2 regions of the Wukongibacter baidiensis genome follow, and region 1 is predicted to be linked to the other one. Evidence: a T-box and tRNA genes for the amino acid it is inferred to sense, from the RefSeq annotation. Region 1 holds a T-box; the other holds one or more tRNA genes.

Evidence for each region. The T-box of region 1 lies ahead of serS (serine--tRNA ligase). A T-box ahead of a tRNA ligase gene usually reads a tRNA of that ligase, here a tRNA-Ser.
Region 2: it encodes a tRNA-Ser, which carries the amino acid that the T-box ahead of serS (serine--tRNA ligase) is inferred to sense. The anticodon was not compared.

What each region holds. Positions count from the first base shown of each region.
Region 1 covers NZ_CP138202.1:3,650,785-3,663,063, reverse strand. The annotation lists gene iorA (indolepyruvate ferredoxin oxidoreductase subunit alpha) at 1-747, shown strand, start outside; gene R9X47_RS16505 (indolepyruvate oxidoreductase subunit beta) at 749-1,321, shown strand; gene R9X47_RS16500 (hypothetical protein) at 1,358-1,765, shown strand; gene R9X47_RS16495 (phenylacetate--CoA ligase family protein) at 2,005-3,303, shown strand; gene R9X47_RS16490 (hypothetical protein) at 3,318-3,743, shown strand; gene R9X47_RS16485 (histidine kinase dimerization/phospho-acceptor domain-containing protein) at 3,922-5,484, opposite strand; gene R9X47_RS16480 (response regulator transcription factor) at 5,474-6,151, opposite strand; gene R9X47_RS16475 (hypothetical protein) at 6,532-7,383, opposite strand; gene serS (serine--tRNA ligase) at 7,550-8,827, opposite strand; T-box leader at 8,935-9,193, opposite strand; gene R9X47_RS16465 (branched-chain amino acid aminotransferase) at 9,394-10,419, shown strand; gene R9X47_RS16460 (RidA family protein) at 10,505-10,882, opposite strand; gene R9X47_RS16455 (serine dehydratase subunit alpha family protein) at 10,949-12,279, opposite strand, start outside.
Region 2 covers NZ_CP138202.1:2,828,006-2,840,284, reverse strand. The annotation lists gene asnB (asparagine synthase (glutamine-hydrolyzing)) at 1-436, shown strand, start outside; gene R9X47_RS12880 (methyl-accepting chemotaxis protein) at 618-2,333, shown strand; tRNA gene R9X47_RS12875 (tRNA-Asn) at 2,829-2,903, shown strand; tRNA gene R9X47_RS12870 (tRNA-Leu) at 2,910-2,998, shown strand; tRNA gene R9X47_RS12865 (tRNA-Met) at 3,023-3,098, shown strand; tRNA gene R9X47_RS12860 (tRNA-Glu) at 3,103-3,177, shown strand; tRNA gene R9X47_RS12855 (tRNA-Val) at 3,209-3,284, shown strand; tRNA gene R9X47_RS12850 (tRNA-Asp) at 3,333-3,409, shown strand; tRNA gene R9X47_RS12845 (tRNA-Thr) at 3,415-3,490, shown strand; tRNA gene R9X47_RS12840 (tRNA-Tyr) at 3,501-3,585, shown strand; tRNA gene R9X47_RS12835 (tRNA-Leu) at 3,607-3,690, shown strand; tRNA gene R9X47_RS12830 (tRNA-Gly) at 3,695-3,769, shown strand; tRNA gene R9X47_RS12825 (tRNA-Gly) at 3,783-3,856, shown strand; tRNA gene R9X47_RS12820 (tRNA-Arg) at 3,865-3,941, shown strand; tRNA gene R9X47_RS12815 (tRNA-Lys) at 3,947-4,022, shown strand; tRNA gene R9X47_RS12810 (tRNA-Ser) at 4,080-4,168, shown strand; tRNA gene R9X47_RS12805 (tRNA-Ile) at 4,175-4,251, shown strand; tRNA gene R9X47_RS12800 (tRNA-Pro) at 4,276-4,352, shown strand; tRNA gene R9X47_RS12795 (tRNA-Ile) at 4,360-4,436, shown strand; tRNA gene R9X47_RS12790 (tRNA-Phe) at 4,464-4,539, shown strand; rRNA gene R9X47_RS12785 (16S ribosomal RNA) at 4,764-6,296, shown strand; tRNA gene R9X47_RS12780 (tRNA-Ala) at 6,370-6,445, shown strand; rRNA gene R9X47_RS12775 (23S ribosomal RNA) at 6,593-9,515, shown strand; rRNA gene rrf (5S ribosomal RNA) at 9,609-9,725, shown strand; gene glgB (1,4-alpha-glucan branching protein GlgB) at 10,078-11,988, shown strand; gene R9X47_RS12760 (glucose-1-phosphate adenylyltransferase) at 12,054-12,279, shown strand, end outside.

The sequences.
Region 1 (12,279 bases):
GAATTACCGCTTAGACCTCCAGTTATGTGCCCCGGTTGTCCCCATAGAGGTGCCTACTATACTATGAATTTACTTGGGCTCCATGTAACAGGTGATATTGGCTGCTATACCCTCGGTGCTTTACCACCTCTTGAGTCCATGGATGCCTGTGTCTGTATGGGTGCCAGTATTGGTATGGCCCACGGTATGGCAAAGGCTAGAGGTAATGATTTCGCAAAAAAAGTAGTTGCGGTTATTGGCGATTCTACCTTTATCCACTCTGGAATCACTGGTCTCGTTAACATAGTTTATAATCAAGGGGTTTCCACTGTGGTAATATTGGATAACTCTACAACTGGTATGACCGGCCATCAGGAACATCCTGGAACAGGAAAGACTTTAAAGGGAGAAGATGCTCCTATATTAAATTTAGTTGAATTATCTAAATCCATAGGAATTAAAAACGTCCAGGTTGTAGATGCCTTTGATTTAGAAGGTTTGAAAAAGATCTTAAGGGAAGAAACTGAAAAGATGGAACCATCTGTGGTTATAGTACAAAGGCCTTGTGCTTTATTAGATAAGACTGTTAAACCGACCTTTGAAATTTTTGAAGAAAAGTGCGTTCAGTGTGGAATGTGCTTAAAACTGGGATGCCCTGCCATTGAAAAGGAAAATGACAGAATCATTATTAACGATGCTTTATGTAATGGTTGTGGACTTTGTTCAAATGTCTGTAAATTAGATGCAATCGGAAAGGCAGGTGCGTAAAATGGCAACTAAAAATATATTAATAGTTGGAGTTGGAGGTCAAGGAACTTTATTGACAAGTAGGGTTCTTGGAAATTTAGCACTGGACCTTGGAAAGGATGTAAAGCTTTCGGAGGTACATGGTATGGCTCAAAGAGGTGGTAGTGTTGTTACCCATGTCAAGTTTGGAGATAAGGTATATTCACCTTTAGTTGAGGTTGGAGAAGCAGACATAGTTATGGCCTTTGAAAAACTGGAAGCCATACGTTGGATTCAATATCTAAAAGATGATGGAGAGTTAATAGTTAATAATCAAGCTATTAAACCTATGCCGGTCATAACTGGAACACAGAAATATCCAGATAAAATTATTGAAAGATTAAAGAATCTCACTAATAGCATACATACAGTTGATGCTTTATCGGTTGCAAGGGAAATAGGAAATATCAGAATCGTAAACACCGTTTTAGTTGGAGCTCTCGCTAAGAAAATGGATATTGCGAAAGAACATTGGATTAAGGCCCTAAAGAAAACCGTTCCTGAGAAAACTATAGATATTAATCTTACAGCCTTCGAAATAGGTTACAACATGTAAAGATAATTACTCTAAGTAAAGGGGTGAGTTATAAAGGTGAAGCAGATTTCCATATTCATTCAGAATAAAAGGGGAAGGCTGACTGAAATTACAAAGGTCTTATCCGAAAATAATATAAACATCTGTGGTACCTGTTTAGCGGATACTACAGAGTATGGAATTTTAAGAATGGTCGTTGACAAACCTGAGTTGGCTGCAAAGGTAATCGTAGAGTGTGGGTACACAGTAAATCTTTCAGAGATTTTAGCAGTTGAAATTTCAGATGCACCTGGAGAATTATATAAGATTCTAGATTTATTAGATCATGAGGAAATAGGAATTGAATATCTTTACTCCTATGTTAGTGCAATAACTCAAAATGCCTTAATCTATTTTAAGACAAATGATCCTAAAAAAGCCTTTGAGATTCTAAGCAACGCCAACTATAAACTATTAACGCAATAGGATGAATTTTAAGGGGATGTCTCAGAATGGCGAATTTCTGCGTTATTTGAAATGTTCACCGACTTGGCACGTACGTTAGTACTAGCCAAACCGCCTGAATTTCAAAACCTTGAACTTCACTCATTCTGAAACATCTCGGGGCTGTGCTCATGAGAAACCTTTATGAGACAGCCCCTTTATAATAAGAGTACGAAATCTTAAAATATTAAATAATTTTGATGATAGTAGGTGAGAATAATATGATTTGGAATGAACGTTACGAGTGTATGAGTAGAGATGAAATGAGAGAGGTCCAAAGTGAAAGATTGAGAGAAATGATTGAAAGAGTCTATTACAATGTCCCTTTCTACAGGAAAAAAATGCAGGATTTAGGTATAGAGCCTGGAGATGTTAGGGGAATCGAAGATTTAGATAAGCTTCCATTTACAACAAAGCAGGATTTAAGAGACAATTATCCCTTTGGCTTATTCGCTGTTCCTAGAAGTGAAGTAGTTCGTGTCCATGCTTCTTCTGGTACAACAGGCGATCCGACAGTTGTGGGATATACTAGAAAGGATATTGGCACATGGTCAGAGGTTGTTGCAAGGACTCTTTATTCCTGTGGGGTCTCCCGGGAAGATGTTATTCAAGTGGCCTATGGCTATGGCCTATTTACTGGAGGTCTTGGAGTTCATTATGGTAGTGAACGAATAGGAGCAACTGTAGTACCAATCTCCGGAGGTAACACAAAGAAACAAATCAAGCTACTAAAGGACTTCGAAACAACGGTGCTTGCCTGTACCCCTTCATACTCCCTGTATATATCTGAGGTCCTTGAAGAGATGAATATTGATCCAGAGGATTTACCTCTTCGGGTAGGAATTTTTGGTGCAGAACCTTGGACCAATAACATGAGAAAAGAAATTGAAGAAAAGTTAAAGATTAAAGCCTTCGATATCTATGGTTTAAGTGAAATAATAGGTCCAGGTGTTGCCTGCGAGTGCGAACATCAAACTGGCCTACATGTTATCGAGGATCATTTTATTCCTGAAGTAGTTGATAAGGATACCCTTAAACCCCTAGGATATGAGGAAAAGGGTGAGTTAGTATTTACAACGGTAACAAAAGAAGCTTTACCATTAATTAGATATAGAACAAAGGATTTAACCATATTACACCCTGACAAATGCTCCTGCGGAAGAACCAGCGTAAGAATGGAAAAGGTTACCGGTCGTACAGATGATATGCTAATTATCCGTGGTGTAAATATATTCCCTTCACAGATAGAAAGTATTCTATTAGAAATGGGAGAAACCAAGCCTCATTATATGTTAATAGTTGATAGAGTTAATAATCTAGATACATTAGAGGTATGGATAGAAATAAATGAAGAATATTTTTCCGATAAAATCAAGAAATTACAATCCTTATCCATGAAAATTAAGCATACAATTGAAAGTACTCTAGGTGTTAGTGTAAAGGTAAAGCTTGTTGAGCCTAAGACTATCCAAAGAAGTGAAGGAAAAGCTCAGAGAGTCATTGATAAGAGAAAGAAATAGAAAGGGGTATGGTTATGATTATTAAGCAGTTATCAATATTTTTGGAAAATAAGGCCGGCAGATTAACTGAGGTTACTGAAATCCTTGCCGCTGAAGAGATCAATATTGCAGCTCTATGTATTGCAGAAACATCAGATTATGGAATACTGCGTTTAATTGTTAATGACCCCGATAAAGCTGTTAAAGCTTTAAAGGAAAAGGGATGTTCCGTTAGCTTAACCGACGTTCTTTGTATACTAATCCCCCATGAGATAGGGGCTTTAGCAGATGCCGCTAAAAAGCTTTCTGACAACAATATAAGCGTTGAGTATATGTATGCCTTTGCTATGGGAGACAAGACGCCTGTAATAATCCGTGTAGAAGAGATTGATAGAGCAAATGAGATTATTGGAAAGCTTGGAATCCAGCAGATTAGTACTGAGGATATATATAGATTATAGGTTATAGCCGTCCAAAAATAGCATAAAGTGGGGGTGTCTCAGAATGGCGAATTTCTGCGTTATTTGAAATGTTCACCGACTTGGCACGTACGTTAGTACTAGCCAAACCGTTGAAATTTCAAAAACCTTGAACTTCACTCATTCTGAAACACCCCGGGGCTATACTCATAAGAGACATTTATGAGATAGCCCTTTTTTCAATTTCTATATAAAAAGATACACCTTGTTCCTCATTTTTAGCATATATTTCGCCATTATTAATTTTTAGAAGTCTATTTACTATATAGAGGCCTAAGCCGCTTTGACCCCTCTTACCTTTTTTAAATAATTTAAATATATCTCCTATATTTATAATACTTTCACCGTCATTATAGAATGTTAAATATATTTTTTCAAAATCTTCCTTTAGAGATATTTTTATTAAGGTTTTTGCATATCTAATTTGATTTTCTACAATGTTCTCTATGATAATTTTTATATGATCATGGTTTGCATGTATATAAATATCGTCTATATCTAATCTAGTTTCTATTTCTTCCAGTTTAAAGGAAAAATTATCTATAACTTCTTCTATTAACTCCTTAATATTTATGTTTTCTTTATTTGCAATCTCACTATCTAAATAGTCTAGTCTTTGTATATATAGTAGGTTGTAAACTAGTTTTTCTAGCCTACCACACTCTTCATCTATGATCTCCAGACTTGCATCTAAGCTACCCTTTGGATATAAACCTTTTTTAAGGGCCTCTACATAGCTTTTTACTATCATTATTGGAGTTTTTAGTTCATGTGATATGGAATGAAGCTTAAATCTCTGTTCTTTATCATATTCAAAAAGCTCTCTACGCATTTTTTCAATTGAGTTTGCTAGAGATCCTATTTCATCATCTCTATCCATTATCTTCATGGGGTTATCTAGCTCTCTGTTGGAAATTTTATTAACATTATTAGTTAACTCCATTAAAGGCCCGGTTAGATGTTTTGACAAATAGAATGAAAATAAAAACAAAATTATGATTACTATGATAAATCCAAAGCCTATCTGGATAAATAAATTTTTTTCAAGGGTATCATCCTTTGCCTCCCACTTGAAAGATACTTTATATAGGTAGGTCGGTATATTGGATGTTCTATCTTTAATGACTCCTATAGTACCTTCACTAGTTATTTGATTATTAATGACTTTTCTAATATCTTCCTTAACAATTTTACCTTTAATAATTTCATCAATAATATCTTTTGTTTCTTTTCCAGTGACTCTAGTATAATTTAAAACCATTCCCTTATCCCTAATAATTCTTGTAAAAGTACTTTTTGTTTTAAATCCTGTATCATATTTATTTATTACATAAAATAATTTTCTTCCATCTATATCTACTTCATATCTCTTACTAGATTCTTTCTGCTTCTTTATGTTTTCTTCAACCTCTGATATTATGTCTTCAGCTACATTACTGTCTTTTATAGGTTTTCTTCTGTGAAGCTTGCCATCTTTGGTCTTAGTCCAATATATTTCCTCTATGCTTCTTTTATCTTGACTGTTACTTGCAATAAACTCATCGATATCTTCTATTCTCTTTTCAAATTCATCTTCATTTTTGTCTTCCATTGTTCTAAATATATCTTCGTAATAATAGTTTTTAAATGACTTAAACAACAAAAAAAACATAAATATGGAAAAAATAGTGATTACCAAAATAAAGGATACCATTAATCTAAAATTTAAAGATTTAGTCCTCACTGGCACACCACCTATACCCATAACCATATATTGTTTCTAGTCTAAGTTTTGGAAGCTTCTTTCTTATTCTTCTAACCAAATCATCGACTACCCTATCGCTGCCAAAATAATCTTTCCCCCATACTCTTTCTAAAATATATTCTCTTGATAATGCATTGTCTCTATTTTCAACCATAGTACATAGTAGATCAAACTCTCTAGAAGTAAAGTCAATTTTTGTATTGCCCCTATAAACTATTCTCTTACTGAAATCTATGGTATATGTATTATTTACCAATAGTTTTTTATTTTTAATTCTCTGTTTATTATATACTCGCTCTAAAAGCTTTCCAACCCTTATTACTAGTTCTATAGGTAAAAAAGGCTTTGCTATATAATCATCACTTCCCATTCTTAATCCTACTATTTTATCTAAATCCTTGTCTCTAGCAGATATAAAAATTACAGGGGTATCATAGTTATGTGCCTTTATCTTCTTAATAAGTTCATATCCATCCATATCAGGCAGCATAATGTCTAGTATCCATAAATCAGCTCCTTCATGAATACTTTTTTCTGCTTCTAATCCCTCGACAAAGCTTTTAACCTCATATCCCTCATTTTCTAAATAGAAAACAAGTATATCATTTAAGTTTTGTTCATCCTCTACGAGAAAAACTTTATACATTACAATCTTCCCTTTCAAGTTATAATGACTCTAGCTAAACTAATTAGTGGAAATATACTTAACTAACTCATTTTATTACTAGTATCTCCAAGAAATAATCTATAATAGAATTATAAATCATACTACATAATTATTGTTAGGTATTTATAAAGATATATTTAAACGGGGTAAAAAGACCTGCTCACTTTAAAATAAACTAGGTCTTTTTATAATGCCTATAAGTATTGTTAGTGTAAATTTAGAGGATTTCTTCCACATCACTTGATTAATTATATTTTATATTCCCAACTCCGATATTCTTTATTCTACCCCATTAATATTACAAAGAGCTGCAGCATTTCTTTTATATCTAGCATAGTTTTGTTACTACAAATCTACACTTAATTGTCCAGTTCTTCAAGTTTTTCTTCTATTAAAGTCTTTCTTGCTTCATATCTTTCCTCATCTATCTTTCCTTCTTCATAGGCTTCTTCTAACTTTTCTAATAATAGTTCCAATTTTTCCTTCATTTGCTCTGGATCTAGATTTCTTTGACTCAATCCTTTTGCTTTTATAAACGAGTAATCTCCATTTTCGATCTTCTCAATATTTTCTTCTATTGCAGCCTTTTTTGCTTCGTATTTTTCCTCATCTATTTTTCCTTCTTCATAGGCTTCTTCTAATCTTTCTAATGCATTTTCTAATCTTTCCTTCATTTGCTCTGGATCTAAGTTTCTTTGACTTATTACCTTTGTCTGCATAAAAGAGTAATCACCATTTTCGATCTTCTCAATGTTTTCTTCCATTGCAGCCTTTCTTGCTTCGTATTTTTCCTCATCTATCTTTCCTTCTTCATAGGCTTCTTCTAACCTTTCTAATGCATTTTCTAATCTTTCCTTCATTTGCTCTGGGTCTAATTTTTTTAGACCTGTTGGCTTTGCTTCCATAAATGAATAATCTCCATTTTCAATTTTTTCAAGCTTTTCTTCTATGTTCGCTTTAGCTGCTTCGTATCTTTCCTCATCTATTTTTCCTTCTTCATACGCATTTTCTAACTTTTCTAATGACTTCTCTAACATTTCTTTCATTTGATCTGGGTCCATTTTTTGCATAGAAAAGTACCTTTGAATTCCTGATGATACATTCTTCCCTCTTGGTGCTTCTACTACCTCATTAGCAAAAGCTGGTATACATAGATTTAATGCTACAACTGCTCCAAGTGCTAAAACCTTTAGATTTTTTTTCATTTTCATTTTATGTACCTCCAGTTTATTATTTTTTTGTGGAAAGCTTTCCTAACTTCTGACTTTATTATAAAGGTTAGATGTAGTAGAAATATCACAAGAATATGTGAAATTGTAAAAAAGAACTCAAAAAAATAAAACTGGGAAATCTCCCAGTTTTATTTTTTCATATATACTATTTAGTTATCTTCTCTAATCCACCCATATAAGGTCTTAAAGCTTTTGGAATAACTACAGATCCATCTTCCTGCTGATAGTTTTCAAGAATTGCAGATAATGTTCTTCCAACTGCAAGGGCTGATCCATTTAATGTGTGAACATACTGAGCCTTACCCTTTGGCTCCGGTCTAAATCTTATATTGGCTCTTCTTGCTTGGTAATCTTCAAAGTTACTACAAGAAGAAATCTCTAAGTATCTATCGTAGCTTGGCATCCAAACTTCAATATCATAGGTCATAGCTGAGCTAAATCCTAAATCTCCACCACAAAGTCTTACAACTCTATAAGGCAGCTCTAATCTCTTTAAAATCTCTTCTGCTTCTGTCACCAGCTTTTCTAACTCATTGTATGAATCCTCTGGTCTAGCAAACTTAACTAGCTCAACCTTGTTAAATTGATGCTGACGAATAAGCCCTCTTGTATCTCTACCTGCAGACCCAGCTTCCTTTCTAAAACAGGGTGTAAAGGCTGTATGATAGATTGGAAGCGTATCTCCATCCAATATTTCATCCATATATAAGTTAGTTAGCGGCACCTCTGCAGTAGGTATTAGAAAATAATCCTTACTTGGCAGATGGAACATATCATCTTCAAACTTTGGAAGCTGACCAGTTCCTGTCATACTATTTCTATTTACCATGAACGGAGGTAAGATCTCTTCATATCCATGATCTCCAGTATGAATATCAAGCATAAAGTTTATAAGGGCTCTTTCAAGCTTTGCACCTACTCCTCTATATACGGTGAATCTTGATCCTGTAATTTTAGAAGCCCTTTCAAAATCTAGTATTCCTAGGTCGACTCCTACATCCCAGTGAGCCTTTTTTTCAAATTCAAATTCTGTAGGCTCTCCCCAGGTTCTAACTAGTTCATTATCCTCATCACTATTACCAACCGGAGTATCATGACGCGGTGCGTTTGGAATTCCTAGAAGCGTCATCTTGATTTCTTCGTCTATTTCTTTTAATTTAGTATCTAGACCCTTTATTGTCTCTGATAGTTCCTTCATTTCAGCAAGTACAGCTGTAGCATCCTTACCTTCTTTTTTAAGCTTTGGTATTTCCTTAGAAACTGTTTTTTGCCTATTCTTCATTTGCTCAACTTCTGCTATTATCTTTCTTCTCTCTTCATCAAGCTTAATTACTTCACCTATTCCAAAATCACCCTTAGTTCTCTTTTCAATAAGTTCTTTTACCTCATCAAAATCATTTCTTATTCTTTTAATATCTAACACCTTTGTAACCTCCTTTTATATCTTTAAATATTTTTAAATCCTTACTTTTAACTTCAGATTTCTCTTTGAGAAGTACTCATAACGATAAAAAAATCCTCCTGTCCCCATATAGGGACGGAAGGATTTATTCCGCGTTGCCACCCTGATTGACTATACTAGTCCACTCATAGGGTTATTTTTTTTAATAACCCTTAGCACATTAACGGATGCTAACCGATTAAACCTACTATAGTCTTGCGACTTCTATAAATAACCTTCAGTTTAACAACTCTAGGATGGATTCAACAGGTAATTATATCGACTTCCACCAACCGTCGACTCTCTTAAAAAATTATCCTATTTACTAATTCCCGTCATAGTCATTAAAATAATATATACTATAATTGTCTCATACTATATTTTCAGTAATTTTAGCATAATTTATTACATTTTTCAAGGGAAATTTTATTATTTTCTAACAAAAATATAATATTTATACATTATAGCATGAAAAGGCCTATGAAACATTAACCATCTATATTATAATTTTGAATATACGCTATTTATTATATTCTAGGAGGGATTGTATGAAAAATACTGTTAATATCGATTGGAGTACACTTGGTTTTAATTACATTAAAACAGATCTCCGTTATGTATCAAGATGGAAGGATGGAAAGTGGGATGAAGGAACATTAACAGAAGACAACAAGCTTTCTATTAGTGAGGCTTCAACAGCACTTCATTATGGACAACAATGTTTTGAAGGATTAAAGGCTTACCGCACAAAAGATGGTAAAATCCAACTTTTTAGACCTGATCAAAATGCTAAGCGTTTAAATAATAGCTGTAAGCGTATATTAATGCCAGAAGTACCAGAAGAAAAATTTATCGATGCTTGTATTCAAGTTGTTAAGGCTAATGAAGCCTATGTTCCTCCATATGGAACTGGAGCAACTCTTTATCTAAGACCCTTTGTTATAGGTGTTGGAGATAATGTTGGAGTAAAACCAGCTCCTGAGTACATATTCTGCATATTCTGTGTTCCAGTTGGACCTTATTTTAAGGGTGGAATGAGTCCTGTAAACTTTACTATTTCTGAATATGATAGAGCTGCACCATTTGGTACAGGAGCAGCAAAGGTTGGAGGAAACTATGCAGCAAGTCTTTATGCCCATGAAGTAGCTGTAAAAAAAGGCTTTGCAGATTGTATCTATCTTGATCCAAAGACTCATACTAAGATAGAAGAAGTTGGAGCTGCTAATTTCTTTGGTATTACAAATGATAATGAATTTGTAACTCCAGATTCACCATCTATTCTTCCTAGTATAACAAAGTACTCCTTAATGCATATTGCTGAAAATTATTTAGATATGAAAGTATCAGAAAGAGATGTTTTAATAGATAATCTAGATGAATTCAAAGAAGCTGGTGCATGTGGAACTGCTGCTGTAATAACTCCTATTGGAGGTATTGAATATAAAGGAAATCTTCATGTTTTCCATAGTGAAACAGAGGTAGGACCTGTTACTAAAAAGCTTTATGATACTCTTTATGGAGTTCAATTTGGAGACGTTGAGGCTCCAGAGGGATGGATCGTTGAAGTAAAATAATAGTAACTTTATTCTAAACTCGGTTTTAAAAAAGGGTGAATCTAATTATAGTTAGACTCACCCTTTGTTTTTTAGTGTTATTATATTAAACTGTTGCTATTGCTTCTATCTCAACTAAGGCATCCTTAGGCAATCTTGCAACTTCTACAGCACTCCTACCAGGATAGTTTTCAGTAAAGAACTCTTTATATACCTCGTTCATTTTTGCAAAGTTATTCATATCGCTTAAGAATACAGTAGTTTTAAATACTTTACTCATATCACTTCCAGCTTCCTCAATTATTGCCTTTACATTCTCTAATGACTTTCTAGTTTGTTCCTCGATAGTATCTGGCATCTCACCTGTTTTTATATCTATCGGTAATTGACCGGAAGTATAAATCATGTTGTTAACTTTTACTCCTTGAGAGTAAGGTCCTATAGCCGCTGGGGCATTTTTTGTACTAATAGTTTCTTTTTTCATGTAAAACACTCCTTATATATTATAGTTTTTTTAATCTTTATCATTATTAGTAAAGTTACTCTATCACTACGCAATACTATTTTGCTTATTTGAATAATCTAAATTAGTATTTGACTTTGCTTGCATTTCCTTCATAACCCTTAATATTACTTCATCGGCAGTATTCATTCCTTTATCTGATAATGTTCCTAGGTTCTTTATTGTCTCCTCTGCCGTTTCAGCTACAATACCATTCTGCGAAGGCACAATATTGTTACCTATAGCTAATAGAGCTGATTGAACGGCAGCCGACGCAGATGTAGCAAGCTTTAATGCACATCCCACCTTTGCACCATCACAGATCATTCCACTTGTATTTGCAAGCATATTTTTTATTACACCATCTATCTGTTCATCATTTGCACCCATTAACCAAGCTATACCTACAGCCGAACCAGTTCCAGCAGCAACTCCACAACCACATAGAGCAGATAATCTACCTATATAGTACTTTATATAACTATTGATAATATGACTTATTGCTAAAGCTCTAGCTATCTTTTCATCCTCTGGCTGAAACTTTTCTTTATAGGCTACTATAGGTAATATTACTGTTAATCCATTATTTCCACTTCCATTACTGCTCATAACTGGCAGACTTACCCCAGACATACGTGCATCTGAAGCTGCTGCTGTTAGCATCATTGCCTGATTCATTAGGTCGTTGGATAGTATACCCTTTTCTATATTGTCTAGGAAGGTAAAGCCTACTCCTATTCCAGTATTTTGCTTTAGTCCAGTTTGTGCTATCTTCTCATTCATTTCTAAGCCATCTAACATAAACTTTATGTCTTCATATGGTACTTGCTCTATCTCATGAATAATTTCTCTTATTTTTAAATTATATATTGCATTTTTATCATCTACTGCCTGTGCATTTTCTTCCTTTTCATCTAATATTACTTCTCCTTGCTTTTCCAAATACACAAATCTATTATGTTTACCCTTTATAACTACCTTAGAAGAACCTCCATCGGTGAAAAGCTCTACCTCAATATAAATCTTCTCCTTTGTAGCTTTAATATCTAAGGATAATTTTCCACTTTCTAATAGGTCCTTTGCAACTTTCACATCATTTGGCTCTATTCCTTCCAATACCTTCAGGTCCTTTTCGCTTTTTCCACCTATAAGACCTAGTGCTGCTGCAATATAAAGTCCTACTTCTTCTGTATTTGGTATTCCTACAGCCAAACCATTTTTATATATGTTAGGGCTAACAAAAACCTGAACTCTATCTATCTCTTGAAAATCTATTAATTCCTTAGCCTTCGCACCTGCTAAAGCCACAGCAACTGGCTCTGTACAACCCATAGCAGGAACAACTTCCTCCTTAAGAGCTTTAACAATAAGATTTCTTA
Region 2 (12,279 bases), 820 kb from region 1:
AAAAGATCGTATGAGTATGTCAAATAGCCTTGAGGTAAGAGTACCCTATGCTGATTATAGGATTGTTGAATATGCCTATAACATACCTAGGAACTTTAAATTATGTGATGGGAGAGAGAAAGGATTATTAAGAAGAGCATTAAAAGGAATCTTACCTGATGATGTTATTTATAGGAAAAAGAGCCCTTACCCTAAAACCCATCATCCACAATATACTAAAGAAGTTCAAATGAGAATGAGACAAATTCTAGAAGATAAAACGTCTCCGATTTTACAATTGATTGACATAAAAGAAGTGATGAATATTGTAAATACAGGGGGAAAAGCCTTTAAAAAACCTTGGTTTGGGCAATTAATGACAGGACCACAGTTGATAGCTTATCTGATTCAATTAGATATCTGGATGAGAGAGTATGATGTAGTAATAGAGCAATAAGGGCTAACCTTGGATATATAAATATATATAAATATATATATATTTATATACTTATATATGAAGGATTATAGAAACTTTTGAAGAATAATATAATGTTGATGGGGCTGTCTCACAAAACCATCTTTGAGACACCCCAGGAGATTTTTTAGTGACTAGACCATAGATGAAAGGAAGGGCATATATGCTGAAGAACTTGAAAATATCGAAAAAGATGACTGTAAGCTTTGCAACCATAATACTCATTACATGCTTAGTTAGTTTATATGCAATTAATGGTATGAATCAGCTACAAAACTTGACCATTGATATGTATGAACAGCCTTTTACAGTCACAAAGGCTGTGAATGAAGCAGATATAAATATATTAAAGATTATGAATGAGATGAAAAGTGTTAGCACTGTAGAGAAACTGCAGATTCATCATCATGTGAAAAAAATTGAGAAATATGATGAAATAGTACATAAGAAATTTGAAATAATTCAAAACAACTTTACTGGGGACCCTGAAGTTGTAGAAAAGGCATATAATGCATATAAGGAATGGAAGCCAATTAGGGATGAAATTGTTAAGCTCGCTAAGGAAGGTAATCAAATCGAAGCAGTACTTGTAGAAAAGGGTACTGGAACATATCAGGTTGGACTTATAAATAGTTGTATGAATATACTGGTTGAAGATGCAAACGAGTTAGCGGATAATTTTTACAATAGGGCTATGGAAGATAGCAAGCGCTATATTACTAATATCATCATTATATTAGCAGGAGCTTTTATTTTGGCCTTTATAATTGCATATCTTATGACAAAGGGTATAACAAGACCAATGACATATATAACTAAGACGTTGAATAAAATTTTATCTAACGAAGATAATAAAATAGATTTAACTCAAAATATTGATACTAAAACAAAGGATGAAATAGGCGATCTAGGGAATGATGTAAACTGGTTCGTTATGAAGATAAAAGATTTAGTATCAGAGGTCTCAAAAAATTCAAGTATTTTATCACGATCATCTAATGAAATTGCACTTATAATGGAGCAAACTAACCAAGGGATAGAGAATATAGCAAAAGAGATAAATGAAATATCCTGTGGGCTCCAGAGCAATGCCAGTTCTGTAGATGAGTCTGTAAATGGTATTGATGAGATGAATGATAGTGCACAAATCATATCCAATGAATCAGAAAATGCCTTCAATAATAGTAAAAATGTATTAGAGTCTGCTAGACTTGGTGGAGAGAATATAAATGAAGCAGTGACATATATAAATAAGGTGAAAACTTCTTCTGAGAACACTAATAGAATTATAGGAGAGCTGAAAATTTCATCGGAAGAAATCGGAGAAATAGTACACTTTATTACAGCTATAGCAGAACAGACTAATCTTCTTGCTTTGAATGCAGCCATAGAAGCAGCTAGGGCTGGAGAACATGGAAAGGGATTTGCAGTAGTTGCAGAGGAAGTTAGAAAACTGGCAGAGAGCAGTAAGGAATCGACGAATAAGATTAGATTGCTGATTGATGAAATTCAAGATAAGGTAGGAAAAGCAGACTCTACTATGAAGGAAGGACAGTCACTTGTTGACACCACAGTACAAAAAGGTATGGAAGTAAATAAGCAGTTTAAAAATATATTTACATCAATAGAAAATATGACTGAAGAGATAGAAAGAATCTTAAACCTATCTAAAAAGCAAAGAGGAATAACTTCAGTTATGAAAAGTACAATGAATGATATTTCTAAAAATACATCTAGCAATGTTAGTGGAGCACAGCAAATTAATGCTGTTCTTCAGGAGCAAGTAGGTTCCCTAGAAGAAGTTGGAGCAAGTATAGAAGAATTAAACAATATGGCAACCTTGTTAAAGGAACAAACAGATAGATTCAAAATTATATAAATTACTACATACACTCCAATTATTATCTTTGTTCTATGCATATCACCATATTAACCCCGCATATAAATATATATGAGGAGGGCTTAGGTTGAAAAATTCAATACTATGGATCGGGATATGTATAGTTTGCTTAATAATATTGATGGTTATAGAACGGTGGATTTAATATATAGACTATATACATATATGACATAAGACTAATTCAGATAGTTATTAAAAAGAGGATGAGAAGTCATCCTCTTTTTATATTTAAATACCCTAGGAGATTAAATTCTTCAACTATATATCTATATCTATACTTTTAGACTAAATTTTTTTTAATTACATTATTTTTCCGTCTTGACAAATAGAAAAACAGGTAGTAAAATAATACAAGTAGTCAGCCGTTACGGGTTTGAAATAAATAGGAAAAAGAATTTATTTCAAAAAAACAGTTGACATGATGAAGCAAATATGATAATATATATCTTGTCGCTGAAAAAAACAGCGAAACATTCCAGAGTAGCTCAATGGTGGAGCAACCGGCTGTTAACCGGTAGGCTGTGAGTTCGAATCTCACCTCTGGAGCCAATAAGTGCCGGGGTGGCGGAACTGGCAGACGCACAGGACTTAAAATCCTGCGGTCCTTAAAGACCGTACCGGTTCGATTCCGGTCCCCGGCACCATAAAAAAATATATATAATTATCGACGCGGGGTGGAGCAGTTGGTAGCTCGTCGGGCTCATAACCCGGAGGTCGCAGGTTCAAGTCCTGTCCCCGCAACCATTTTGGCCCCTTGGTCAAGCGGTTAAGACACCGCCCTTTCACGGCGGTAACAGGGGTTCGAGTCCCCTAGGGGTCACCAATTTTAGCTTCTAGTTATTAGAAGCTGATTTGGGCGCATAGCTCAGCTGGGAGAGCACCTGCCTTACAAGCAGGGGGTCACAGGTTCAAGTCCTGTTGCGCCCACCATTAATAATTTGCAAAACACGCTTACGGCGTTTTGAAACACAACTTTATGGTCCAGTAGTTCAGTTGGCTAGAACGCTAGCCTGTCACGCTAGAGGTCGAGGGTTCGAGTCCCTTCTGGATCGCCATTTATGCTGGTGTAGCTCAATTGGCAGAGCAGCTGACTTGTAATCAGCAGGTTGCGGGTTCGAGTCCCATCACCAGCTCCATCACAAATATGGAGGGATGCCCGAGTGGCTAAAGGGGGCGGACTGTAAATCCGTTGACTGAGTCTACACTGGTTCGAATCCAGTTCCCTCCACCATTTTGAAAAAAACTTTAATATGCGGGTATGGCGGAATTGGCAGACGCGCTAGACTTAGGATCTAGTGTCTTGTACGTGGGGGTTCAAGTCCCTCTACCCGCACCAATATGCGGTAGTGGCTCAGTGGTAGAGCATCGCCTTGCCAAGGCGAGGGTCGAGGGTTCAAATCCCTTCTACCGCTCCAATTTAATATCTATGCGGGTGTAGCTCAGTGGTAGAGCCCCGGCCTTCCAAGCCGGTTGCGAGGGTTCGATCCCCTTCACCCGCTCCAATGTATGTGTGCCCATAGCTCAGCTGGATAGAGCAACGGCCTTCTAAGCCGTGTGTCCGGGGTTCGAATCCCTGTGGGCACGCCATATATGACCCATTAGCTCAGTCGGTAGAGCACCTGACTTTTAATCAGGGTGTCCCGCGTTCGAGTCGCGGATGGGTCACCAGTTTTAATTATCTGTTAAGATAAATAAAAGGTAAGTACTATTTTGATGATTGATTACGGAGAGGTGTCCGAGTGGTTTAAGGAGCTGGTCTTGAAAACCAGTGACTCCGCAAGGGGCCGTGGGTTCGAATCCCACCTTCTCCGCCAAAATAAGGGCCTTTAGCTCAGTTGGTCAGAGCGTCCGGCTCATAACCGGCAGGTCCGGGGTTCGAATCCCTGAAGGCCCACCATACAATACAATCTATATCTTAATTCGGGGTGTAGCGCAGTTTGGTAGCGCATCTGGTTTGGGACCAGAGGGTCGCGGGTTCAAATCCTGCCACCCCGACCATTATTATGGGCTTATAGCTCAGCTGGTTAGAGCGCACGCCTGATAAGCGTGAGGTCGGTGGTTCAAGTCCACTTAAGCCCACCAAGGTAATATCTTAAAAAAAACTAACATGCCCAGATAGCTCAGTCGGTAGAGCAGGGGACTGAAAATCCCCGTGTCGGTGGTTCGATTCCGCCTCTGGGCACCATGAAATTACTATTTAAGTTTCATTTATAAGATGGTAATGGAGTCGCTGGAAACAGCGGCGAAAAAAATGTCGAAAAAAGTGTTGACAAGATAAAAAAGATTTGCTATAATGGTTCTTGTCGCTAAAACGACAGAAAAAACTTTGGACATTGAAAACTAAACAGTGTAAGGAATTAAACCTTAGTTTGATATAATTCAAGCTAAAGAAGTAATAAACGCCAGATTTTTTTTAAGAGTTTGATCCTGGCTCAGGATGAACGCTGGCGGCGTGCTTAACACATGCAAGTCGAGCGAGAAGGTTATGACTGATTCTTCGGATGAAGGATTAACTGGAAAGCGGCGGACGGGTGAGTAACGCGTGGGTAACCTGCCTTGTACAGAGGGATAGCCACTGGAAACGGTGATTAATACCTCATAAAACTATAGCGTCGCATGGCGCATTAGTCAAAACTCAGGTGGTACAAGATGGACCCGCGTCTGATTAGCTAGTTGGTGGGGTAAAGGCCTACCAAGGCGACGATCAGTAGCCGACCTGAGAGGGTGATCGGCCACACTGGAACTGAGACACGGTCCAGACTCCTACGGGAGGCAGCAGTGGGGAATATTGCACAATGGGCGAAAGCCTGATGCAGCAACGCCGCGTGAGTGAAGAAGGCTTTCGGGTCGTAAAACTCTGTCCTAAGGGAAGAATAATGACGGTACCTTAGGAGGAAGCCCCGGCTAACTACGTGCCAGCAGCCGCGGTAATACGTAGGGGGCAAGCGTTATCCGGAATCACTGGGCGTAAAGGGTGCGTAGGCGGCCAAATAAGCCAGAGGTGAAAGGCTACGGCTCAACCGTAGTAAGCCTTTGGAACTGTATGGCTTGAGTGCAGGAGAGGAGAGTGGAATTCCTAGTGTAGCGGTGAAATGCGTAGATATTAGGAGGAACACCAGTGGCGAAGGCGACTCTCTGGACTGCAACTGACGCTGAGGCACGAAAGCGTGGGGAGCGAACAGGATTAGATACCCTGGTAGTCCACGCCGTAAACGATGAGTGCTAGGTGTCGGGGGTTCACACCCTCGGTGCCGGAGTTAACGCATTAAGCACTCCGCCTGGGGAGTACGGTCGCAAGACTGAAACTCAAAGGAATTGACGGGGACCCGCACAAGTAGCGGAGCATGTGGTTTAATTCGAAGCAACGCGAAGAACCTTACCAGGACTTGACATCCCTGTGACCGGTACTTAATCGTACCTTTCCCTTCGGGGACAGAGGAGACAGGTGGTGCATGGTTGTCGTCAGCTCGTGTCGTGAGATGTTGGGTTAAGTCCCGCAACGAGCGCAACCCTTGTCTTTAGTTGCCAGCAGGTTAAGCTGGGCACTCTAGAGAGACTGCCGGTGACAAACCGGAGGAAGGTGGGGATGACGTCAAATCATCATGCCCCTTATGTTCTGGGCTACACACGTGCTACAATGGCTGGTACAACGGGAAGCGAATGAGTAATCTGGAGCGAATCCCAAAAAGCCAGTCCCAGTTCGGATTGTGGGCTGCAACTCGCCCACATGAAGTTGGAGTTACTAGTAATCGCGGATCAGAATGTCGCGGTGAATGCGTTCCCGGGTCTTGTACACACCGCCCGTCACACCATGGGAGTTGGGGGCACCCGAAGTCAGCTATCTAACTTTTTAAGAGGAAGCTGCCGAAGGTGAAATCAATGACTGGGGTGAAGTCGTAACAAGGTAGCCGTATCGGAAGGTGCGGCTGGATCACCTCCTTTCTAAGGAGAAAACCTTACACTGTTTAGTTTTGAATGTCTAAGGACATTCAATTTAAATATACAACAAAATTATGGGGGCGTAGCTCAGTTGGGAGAGCACCTGCCTTGCAAGCAGGGGGTCAGGAGTTCAAATCTCCTCGTCTCCACCATGAATGTTTGAATGCTATTAAGTTAAAGCACTCAAACATAATTTTGTTCTTTGAAAACTGAACAATGGAGAGAAACAGAATTGCTATAAAAGCAATTTCACTGAGTTAATTTAACTTTTGTAAAAAGGTTTTATTGACTAATATAATGGTCAAGTTATTAAGGGCATAGGGTGAATGCCTTGGCACCAGGAGCCGACGAAGGACGTGGTAAGCTGCGATAAGTCTCGGGTAGCTGCAAGCAAGCTTTGATCCGGGAATTTCCGAATGGGGAAACCCATCTAAGTAAACCTTAGATACCTTCTGCTGAATACATAGGCAGTTGGAGGCAACCAGGGGAACTGAAACATCTAAGTACCCTGAGGAAGAGAAAGAAAAATCGATTCCCTCAGTAGCGGCGAGCGAAAGGGGAAGAGCCCAAACCTAGAGCTACGGCTTTAGGGGTTGTGGATAGAGCCATAAAGAGGAAGGTATTCTAACCGAAGAGGTCTGGAAAGGCCCACCGCAGAAGGTGAAAGTCCTGTAGGTGAAAGAAGAAGATCCTTGGCACTACTCCAGAGTACCACGAGGCACGTGAAACCTTGTGGGAAGCTGGGAGGACCACCTCCCAAGGCTAAATACTACCTGGTGACCGATAGAGGATAGTACCGTGAGGGAAAGGTGAAAAGAACCCCGGGAGGGGAGTGAAATAGAACCTGAAACCCTATGTCTACAAGCAGTGGAAGTTCTTTATATGAACGACCATGTACTTTTTGTAGAACGGGCCAACGAGTTACGGTATGCAGCAAGGTTAAGGACCTTTGGTCTGGAGCCGCAGCGAAAGCGAGTCTTAACTGGGCGAATTTAGTTGCATGCCGTAGACCCGAAACCGGGTGACCTATCCATGGGCAGGATGAAGCGAAAGTAAAATTTCGTGGAGGTCCGAACCGTTTAGCGTTGAAAAGCTATCGGATGACCTGTGGATAGCGGAGAAATTCCAATCGAACTCGGAGATAGCTGGTTCTCCCCGAAATAGCTTTAGGGCTAGCCTCAGATTTAGAGAAACGGAGGTAGAGCACTGAATGGCCTAGGGGGCTTCACCGCCTACCGAAGCCTATCAAACTCCGAATGCCGTATTCTTTTATCTGGGAGTCAGACTGCGGGTGATAAGATTCGTAGTCGAGAGGGAAACAGCCCAGACCATCAGCTAAGGTCCCTAAATACAGATTAAGTGGGAAAGGATGTGGAGCTGCTTAGACAACTAGGATGTTGGCTTAGAAGCAGCCACTCATTTAAAGAGTGCGTAATAGCTCACTAGTCGAGTGGCTCTGCGCCGAAAATTACCGGGGCTCAAATCTGTTACCGAAGCTATGGCTTGCCGTATGGCAGGGGTAGGGGAGCATTGTATATCGGCTGAAGCTGTACCGTAAGGAGCAGTGGACTTTATACAAGAGAGAATGTTGGCATAAGTAGCGAGAGGTAGGTGAGAATCCTACCCGCCGAAAACCTAAGGTTTCCTGAGGAAGGCTCGTCCGCTCAGGGTAAGTCGGGACCTAAGCCGAGGACGAAAGTCGTAGGCGATGGACAACAGGTGAAGATTCCTGTACCACCACTTTATCGTTTGAGGAATGGAGGGACGCAGGAGGATAGGCAAAGCCCACGGTTGGTTGAGTGGGTTCAAGCCCGTAGGGAGCAGAGATAGGCAAATCCGTCTTTGCAATCCTGAAAGGTGATGAGGAGCGAAAAATAAGTAGCGAACTTGCTGATTCCACACTGACAAGAAAAGCTTCTACCGAGATAAAAGGTGCCCGTACCGTAAACCGACACAGGTAGGTGAGGAGAGAATCCTAAGGCGAGCGAGATAACTACTGTTAAGGAACTCGGCAAAATGACCCCGTAACTTAGGGAGAAGGGGTGCCACGTTAGGGTGAATAGCCCGAGGTGGCCGCAGAGAATAGGCCCAAGCGACTGTTTAGCAAAAACACAGGTCTCTGCTAAATCGAAAGATGATGTATAGGGGCTGACGCCTGCCCGGTGCTGGAAGGTTAAGGGAAGTGGTTAGCGTATGCGAAGCTGTGAACCGAAGCCCCAGTAAACGGCGGCCGTAACTATAACGGTCCTAAGGTAGCGAAATTCCTTGTCGGGTAAGTTCCGACCCGCACGAAAGGCGTAACGATTTGGGCACTGTCTCAACAGTAGGCTCGGTGAAATTGTAGTACCGGTAAAGATGCCGGTTACCCGCAGCAGGACGGAAAGACCCCGTGGAGCTTTACTGTAGCTTGGCACTGGATTTTGGTATTGCATGTACAGGATAGGTGGGAGACTTAGAAGCATGGACGCCAGTTTGTGCGGAGTCGTTGTTGGGATACCACTCTTGTAATACTGAAGTTCTAACCAGAGACCGTGATCCGGTCTTGGGACACTGTCAGGTGGGCAGTTTGACTGGGGCGGTCGCCTCCCAAAAAGTAACGGAGGCGCCCAAAGGTTCCCTCAGCGCGGTTGGAAATCGCGCGAAGAGTGCAAAGGCAGAAGGGAGCTTGATTGCGAGACATACAGGTCGAGCAAGGACGAAAGTCGGGCTTAGTGATCCGGTGGTTCCGAGTGGAAGGGCCATCGCTCAACGGATAAAAGCTACCCCGGGGATAACAGGCTTATCTCCCCCAAGAGTCCACATCGACGGGGAGGTTTGGCACCTCGATGTCGGCTCGTCTCATCCTGGGGCTGTAGTAGGTCCCAAGGGTTGGGCTGTTCGCCCATTAAAGAGGCACGCGAGCTGGGTTCAGAACGTCGTGAGACAGTTCGGTCCCTATCCGCTGTGGGCGCAGGAAATTTGAGAGGAGCTGTCCTTAGTACGAGAGGACCGGGATGGACGTACCTCTGGTGCATCAGTTGTTCCGCCAGGAGCACCGCTGAGTAGCTATGTACGGAAGGGATAAGCGCTGAAGGCATCTAAGCGCGAAGCCCACCTTAAGATAAGATTTCCCATCCATTTATGGATTAAGACCCCAGAAAGACTATCTGGTTGATAGGCCTAAGGTGTAAGGGCAGTAATGTCTTTAGCTGATAGGTACTAATAGGTCGAGGACTTGACCATACTTTCCATTGTTCAGTTTTGAGAGAATAAAATCTTTTATTATCTCTAACTTAAAATTAAATTAATGATATTTATTCGCTTAAAAGCGAAAAATCTGGTGACAATAGCGAAGAGGATACACCTGTTCCCATATCGAACACAGAAGTTAAGCTCTTCAGCGCTGATGGTACTTGGCGGGCAGCCGCCTGGGAGAGTAAGTCGTTGCCAGTTTGTAATTAAAATCAGAAGAAAAAATTCTTCTGATTTTTTTATTTTTTGAAAAAAATATAAACGAAAACTTAAAAGACAATTTTTATGTTATTTAAATAACGTAAGAATTGTCTTATTCTATATATTTGAGCAAATTTCTAGGCTGATAAGGAAGACTTTATTAGGAAAATAAATTTTGTATAAAAATCAACAAAAAAAGTTGGAATATTTTCGTTTTTTTGCATATATATAGAGAAGTGAAAAATTTTAGAAATAGGATGAAACTTAATATATGGCAAATTCTTTAAAAATATGAGAACAGAGAAATGAATTAAGATTCTAAAACATTAAGATAAAAGGAGGCGCTTAAATCATGAAGGAAAAAATCATTGACTATTTGTCAGTGAGCTCTTTTGATATACATATATTTCATCAAGGAAACCACTGTAAAAGCTATAATTTTTTAGGTGCACACTTAATAGAGCATAAGGGTTTAAAGGGTGTGAGCTTTACCTTATGGGCACCTAATGCAAAGCAAGTAAATATTGTCGGTGATTTTAATAGTTGGATTGGTATAGACTATCCTATGAAAAAAGTAAGTGATTCGGGAATATGGAATATATTCATTTCTGATTTAGCAAAGGAGGAGCTATATAAATATGAGATTCATACTGAAGATGGCGATATCCTTTTAAAAGCGGACCCATACGCATATTATTCAGAAGTTAGACCGAATACTGCTTCTAGAGTGTTTTCACTAGATGAATATAAGTGGAACGATGATGAATGGATGCAAGAAAAGAAATCTATATACGAAGGACCAATTAATATATATGAATTACATTTGGGGTCCTGGAAAAGGAAAGAGAATGGAGACTTCTACAATTATAGGGAAATTGCAGATGAAGTTATCGGATATATTGTTGAAATGGGATATACCCATATAGAGATATTACCCATTACCGAACATCCCTTTGATGGATCATGGGGCTATCAAACAACGGGATACTACTCTGTTACAAGTAGATATGGTACTCCACATGATTTTATGCATTTTGTAGATAGATGCCATCAAAATCAAATAGGTGTAATTTTAGATTGGGTGCCAGGTCACTTTTGTAAGGATAGCCATGGACTATATAAATTTGATGGAGCTCCCCTTTATGAATACGATTCTCCAGAAATGGCAGAAAATCATGAATGGGGGACGGCAGTATTTGATTATGGAAAGAATGAGGTAGTGAGCTTTTTAATATCTAATGCTATATTTTGGCTTGATATCTGTCATATAGATGGATTAAGAGTAGACGCAGTATCCTATATGCTCTATTTAGACTATGGAAGAAAGGATAACTATTGGCAGCCAAACAAGTTTGGAGGAAGAGAGAATATTGAAGCAATAGAATTTTTAAAAAAATTGAATGAAGTAGTATTTAGTAATTTCCCTAATGTACTTATGATAGCAGAAGAAGCAACTGCATGGCCTCTTGTAACCACTCCTACTTATCTAGATGGCCTAGGGTTCAATTTTAAGTGGAATATGGGATGGATGAATGACATGTTAAGGTATATGGAAATGGACCATATTTACAGGAAGTGGCACCATGATTTAATAACATTTTCATTTACATATGCATTTTCAGAAAACTATATATTACCACTATCTCACGATGAGGTAGTCCATGGGAAAAAATCCCTAATAGATAAAATGCCAGGAAATTATTGGGAGAAATTTGCTAATTTGAGAACTTTCTATTCATATATGATTGCACATCCTGGTAAAAAGCTTTTATTCATGGGCGGTGAATTTGGGCAGTTCATAGAATGGGATTACAAAAAAAGTTTGGAATGGATGATGTTAGACTTTGATATGCATAAGAAGATGCAAAATTTCATTAAAGAATTGAATAGATTTTATAGGGAAGAAAAATCACTATATCAACTTGACAATGACCATAGTGGTTTTTCGTGGATAGATCATAACAATCATGAAGAAAGTGTAATTGCATTTATGAGAATGGGAAAAGAGAAAGAAGATTTTATAATAAGTATATGTAATTTTACACCTGTGCCTCGAGATAATTACAAAATAGGAGTTCCCTATCCAGGTGAATATGAAGAGGTTTTCAATAGTGATTTAGAAGAATTTGGCGGAGCTGGAATCAAAAATAGGGAATCTATAAAATCAGATAAAGTTAATTGGCATGGTAGGCCTTATTCTATTGACATTCAAATTCCGCCACTAGGAGTATTATTTATCAAAAAGAGGAAAAGTAATATCTAATCCTTATGGGGTTAGATTATTTTATTCAAAAAACTATAAACAAACATCTAAAGGGGGATCAACCTATGAGAAATCACAAAAAAGAGATCGTTGCTATGCTATTAGCAGGAGGGCAAGGATCAAGGTTAAAAAAATTAACTAGAAAATTAGCAAAACCCGCTGTACCTTTTGGAGGAAAATACAGAATAATAGATTTTACCTTAAGTAATTGCTCAAATTCAGATATTGATACTGTGGGAGTTTTAACTCAGTATCAACCGCAAGTATTAAACTCTCATATAGGAATCGGGA